DNA from 2 places in the Lysinibacillus sp. EB106-09-02-XG168 genome. Region 1 is predicted to be linked to the other one. Evidence: a T-box and tRNA genes for the amino acid it is inferred to sense, from the RefSeq annotation. Region 1 holds a T-box; the other holds one or more tRNA genes.
What was found. The T-box of region 1 lies ahead of ileS (isoleucine--tRNA ligase). A T-box ahead of a tRNA ligase gene usually reads a tRNA of that ligase, here a tRNA-Ile.

Region 1 (2,476 bases):
AAGGAAAACGACTTAAAAGAAATTCTCAGAGAATTAAATAGTGGAGGTAGAAGCTGGCAGCAAGAGGACCAAACGCAACTCATACAATCAATGATGATACATATTGGCTCATTAGATAGTGAACTACGAGATAACTTAATTTATGGATCGTTTTATGAATTGATCCGTGAAAAAGACTTTCTAGAGCATTCTCTTTTAACGGAGCTTTTAGAGGAATGTTTGAATAATTTATTATGTAAGGGTATTGAAGAAGGCGAATCAGATTTAGTTTTTACCCGTACATTTACGTCGCTATTGATTGCGCTAATATTATTTAGAGATAACGCAGACGATTTTTTATCCCAACAGAGAATCGCTGATTGTAAAGATAAAGTACTAGCTTATTTAGCAGCAGAGAAGGATGTAAGGGGTTACGTGCCGGTGAAAGGGTGGGCTCATAGTGTTGCCCATATGGCTGATGCAATCGATGAATTGGTGAAAAATCCAAAATTAGATAAAGCTACTTATATTGAAATTGTAAACGCCTTATGGAACGCCATTTTGCAAGAAAATTATGCTTTCATTCATAATGAAGATGAACGGATTTTAGTCCCTATTTTCACTATGCTTGAGCAAGGTCTAGAGGAGCAAGAGATCATTAAGTTGCTGCAACAATTACCTGCTATTTTAAAAGTAAAAAAAGATCAGCTCGATGTACAGCATCACAGAATTTTAGTTTTTAACTGTAAATCCTTTGTGAAAAGCTTTTATATTAAAACAAATGGAAAGCCTAAGTTCGCAGCTCTTCATAATAGCATCCAAGCATGTCTTGATGAATTATAGGGAAATTACTACCAATAGTAGTGCTTTGAAATTATTGACAGACGAAAAATAGTCTGTTACGATGAGTGACAATAAAAGCATACAAATTCGTTGATGAGAAAGAGTAGTGTTTCATTTTGTTCTACAGAGAGCCGACATATTGGTGGAAGTCGGTGTACAGGTGATACATGAAGATCCTCTCTGAGAAGATTAGCTGAACATAGTAAGCTGATCCGGGTGTCTACCGTTAAAAAGAACACGTATGATTGTACGTTGCTGAGTGCTATTGAACGTTGCTTCAATAGAATTAGGGTGGTATTCGCGGTTAACCCCGTCCCTTACTTGGGACGGGGTTTTTTGTATGCCTTTTATACAAAATTAATTGTATAGGAGGAACTAATATGCAAGCAGAACAAAAGAAGGAAACTACAGTTGAACGAGAAACACGGATCCGAACATTGTGGGAGCAAGAAGGCACGTTTGCAACATCCGTGACAAATCGTGTTGGACAGCAGCCTTTTGTTTTTTATGAAGGACCGCCAACAGCAAATGGATTACCACACGTAGGTCACGCGTTTGGTAGAACGATTAAAGATGTAGTAGCTCGTTATAAAACGATGCAAGGCTATTTAGTTGAACGTAAAGCTGGTTGGGATACACATGGTTTGCCTGTAGAGTTAGGCGTGGAAAAAAAGCTAGGCATCTCTGGCAAGCAAGAAATTGAGGAATATGGTGTTGAGGAATTTATTCAAGAGTGTAAGGGAAGTGTCTTTACTTATGAGAAGAAGTGGCGCTCCTTTACAGAGCAGCTCGGTTATTGGATTGATATGGATGACCCTTATTTAACGCTAAGTAATGATTACATTGAGTCCGTTTGGAATATTTTAAGCCATGTGCATAAGGAAAAACTTTTATATAGGGGGCATCGTGTTTCGCCATATTGCCCTAGCTGTCAAACATCATTAAGCTCTCATGAGGTTGCGCAAGGCTATAAGGATGTCAAAGATTTATCTGTAACGGCAATGTTTAAGTTGAATGACAAAGATGAGTATTTTCTTGGCTGGACAACGACACCATGGACATTACCTGCTAATGTTGCCTTAGCGATGAATCAAAAGCTCGTGTATGTTCGAGTGAAGCAACACGATAAAGTATATATCTTGGCAAAATCATTAGTGGAAAAGGTTTTTACTGAACCAGTTGAAATATTAAGTGAGCATAATGGGCATGAATTTGAAGGTGTATCGTACACTCCTCCTTTTTCATACGTAACTGTTGATAAAGGTCATGTCGTTGTGCTGGCCGATTATGTCACAGAGAATAGTGGAACAGGAATTGTTCATATCGCGCCTGCTTATGGGGAGGACGATTATAAAACGGTTCAGCAAAATGGGTTATCATTTATCAATGTTGTTGATTTGAAAGGCTGTTATACAGAAGATGTGCAAGAGCTTGTCGGTAAATTTGTCAAAGATTGTGATGTCGACATTATAAAAATGCTCGCTAAAGATGAGCTATTATTTGATAAGGAAAAATATGAGCATAGCTATCCTCATTGCTGGCGCTGTGACTCACCTTTGCTTTACTATGCAACTGATAGTTGGTTTATCAACATGTCTACATTGAAAGATAAGCTTTTACAAAATAATGAACAAGTAACTTGGTATCCCGATCA
Region 2 (2,476 bases), 1.3 Mb from region 1:
TTATAAAAGAAAGATACATATATTCCAAAGGATATACCAATATTATAGTGTTTTTCCATGGATTATTTGTCCAATGATTTGTAAGTACAGAGTAAATTTAAATTACAATAGTTTTTTCTATATAAAATTGCATAATTTTATTGCTAGTTTGGGAGATAATGAGGATAGGAAAAGCTTTCTTCGTAAGTGCTGCCCATAGAAAAACAATTATGATATCAGTTTTAGAGGAGAAATAAATCAAACCGTTACACTAATTTACTAACGCTTCAGTTAGATTTTAGAGCAACTGTTGCACAAAGTTTGACAAAATATCAAAAAAATGCAGTAGATGTAAGTTACATCTACTGCATTTCAGTATGACCCGTACGGGATTCGAACCCGTGTTACCGCCGTGAAAGGGCGGTGTCTTAACCACTTGACCAACGGGCCAATGGCGGAGAAGGAGGGATTTGAACCCTCGCGCCGGTTACCCGACCTACACCCTTAGCAGGGGCGCCTCTTCAGCCTCTTGAGTACTTCCCCACAAAAAAATGGCTCCGAAGGCAGGACTCGAACCTGCGACAACCTGATTAACAGTCAGGTGCTACTACCAACTGAGCTACTTCGGAATAATGGTGGGCCTAAATGGACTCGAACCATCGACCTCACGCTTATCAGGCGTGCGCTCTAACCAGCTGAGCTATAGGCCCTTAGATTGGAGCGGGTGATGAGAATCGAACTCACGACATCAGCTTGGAAGGCTGAGGTTTTACCATTAAACTACACCCGCATATGGTGGGTCAGGACGGAATCGAACCGCCGACACTTAGAGCTTCAATCTAATGCTCTACCAACTGAGCTACTGACCCATATTTTTAAAAAAATGGCGGTCCCGACCGGGATCGAACCGGCGATCTCCTGCGTGACAGGCAGGCATGTTAACCGCTACACCACGGGACCATTTGGTTGCGGGGGCCGGATTTGAACCAACGACCTTCGGGTTATGAGCCCGACGAGCTACCACTGCTCCACCCCGCGTTAATAAAATATTCTTTTCGAGTTTTTTAAGCGCCATTTATAAAATAAACTGGAGGAGGTAGAGGGATTCGAACCCCCGCGCGGTGTTACCCGCCTGTCGGTTTTCAAGACCGATCCCTTCAGCCAGACTTGGGTATACCTCCGTAACAATATATAAATGGTGGACCTTGCAGGACTCGAACCTGCGACCGGACGGTTATGAGCCGTCTGCTCTAACCAACTGAGCTAAAGGTCCTTAAGATGGCGGCAGAGGGGATCGAACCCCCGACCTTACGGGTATGAACCGTACGCTCTAGCCAGCTGAGCTACGCCGCCAGGATCTTTATACTGGTTATCTTTTATGGTGGAGCCTAGCGGGATCGAACCGCTGACCTCCTGCGTGCAAGGCAGGCGCTCTCCCAGCTGAGCTAAGGCCCCATAAAATGGTCGGAATGACAGGATTCGAACCTACGACCCCTTGGTCCCAAACCAAGTGCTCTACCAAGCTGAGCTACATTCCGATAAATATTAATTTGGCGCGCCCGACAGGAGTCGAACCCATAACCTTCTGATCCGTAGTCAGACGCTCTATCCAATTGAGCTACGGGCGCTAATTATAAAAAATGGTGCCGAGGGCCGGAATCGAACCGGCACGGTAGTCACCTACCGCAGGATTTTAAGTCCTGTGCGTCTGCCAGTTCCGCCACCCCGGCACATTTGGAGCGGAAGACGAGGTTCGAACTCGCGACCCCCACCTTGGCAAGGTGGTGTTCTACCACTGAACTACTTCCGCATGTGCATAAGATTTATTTATCCTGGCAATTATTAAATTTAAAATATGGTGCGGGTGAAGGGAGTCGAACCCCCACGCCTTGCGGCGCTAGATCCTAAGTCTAGTGCGTCTGCCAATTCCGCCACACCCGCATATTTTGTTGGCAATTTAAATGGTGAGCCATGAAGGACTCGAACCTTCGACCCTCTGATTAAAAGTCAGATGCTCTACCAACTGAGCTAATGGCTCAAACTATGGTGCCGGCGATAGGAGTCGAACCCACGACCTACTGATTACAAGTCAGTTGCTCTACCAACTGAGCTACACCGGCAAATGGTGGAGGATGACGGGCTCGAACCGCCGACCCCCTGCTTGTAAGGCAGGTGCTCTCCCAGCTGAGCTAATCCTCCTGGGTATTATGCCTAGCGACGTCCTACTCTCACAGGGGGAAGCCCCCAACTACCATCGGCGCTAAAGAGCTTAACTTCCGTGTTCGGTATGGGAACGGGTGTGACCTCTTTGCCATCATCACTAGACTATTAAGTTTTCGATATACGTCGTATCTTTTCGTCAGCCTCTGTCGCTCAGTCAGTCATGTACTTAAGTACGTCCTTCCCTATCTTCATCGCTTCCTCGAACTACTCGTATGTTGAAACCTTTATGTATTTCGTTTTGAAGTTTATTACCTGTCCTTCAAGACAAGAATTA

Region 2: it has a tRNA-Ile gene. The T-box ahead of ileS (isoleucine--tRNA ligase) is inferred to sense a tRNA for this amino acid. The anticodon was not compared.

Annotation. Positions count from the first base shown of each region.
Region 1 is NZ_JBYTDN010000003.1:2,537,897-2,540,372, reverse strand. Features, by position in the region: gene AC3WSO_RS13285 (DUF2785 domain-containing protein) at 1-822, shown strand, start outside; T-box leader at 904-1,143, shown strand; gene ileS (isoleucine--tRNA ligase) at 1,203-2,476, shown strand, end outside.
Region 2 is NZ_JBYTDN010000003.1:3,825,732-3,828,207, forward strand. Features, by position in the region: tRNA gene AC3WSO_RS19320 (tRNA-Glu) at 358-429, opposite strand; tRNA gene AC3WSO_RS19325 (tRNA-Ser) at 432-522, opposite strand; tRNA gene AC3WSO_RS19330 (tRNA-Asn) at 532-608, opposite strand; tRNA gene AC3WSO_RS19335 (tRNA-Ile) at 613-689, opposite strand; tRNA gene AC3WSO_RS19340 (tRNA-Gly) at 696-769, opposite strand; tRNA gene AC3WSO_RS19345 (tRNA-Phe) at 773-848, opposite strand; tRNA gene AC3WSO_RS19350 (tRNA-Asp) at 864-939, opposite strand; tRNA gene AC3WSO_RS19355 (tRNA-Met) at 943-1,017, opposite strand; tRNA gene AC3WSO_RS19360 (tRNA-Ser) at 1,068-1,160, opposite strand; tRNA gene AC3WSO_RS19365 (tRNA-Ile) at 1,176-1,252, opposite strand; tRNA gene AC3WSO_RS19370 (tRNA-Met) at 1,259-1,332, opposite strand; tRNA gene AC3WSO_RS19375 (tRNA-Ala) at 1,359-1,434, opposite strand; tRNA gene AC3WSO_RS19380 (tRNA-Pro) at 1,441-1,517, opposite strand; tRNA gene AC3WSO_RS19385 (tRNA-Arg) at 1,531-1,607, opposite strand; tRNA gene AC3WSO_RS19390 (tRNA-Leu) at 1,621-1,709, opposite strand; tRNA gene AC3WSO_RS19395 (tRNA-Gly) at 1,715-1,789, opposite strand; tRNA gene AC3WSO_RS19400 (tRNA-Leu) at 1,836-1,920, opposite strand; tRNA gene AC3WSO_RS19405 (tRNA-Lys) at 1,942-2,017, opposite strand; tRNA gene AC3WSO_RS19410 (tRNA-Thr) at 2,024-2,099, opposite strand; tRNA gene AC3WSO_RS19415 (tRNA-Val) at 2,103-2,178, opposite strand; rRNA gene rrf (5S ribosomal RNA) at 2,189-2,304, opposite strand.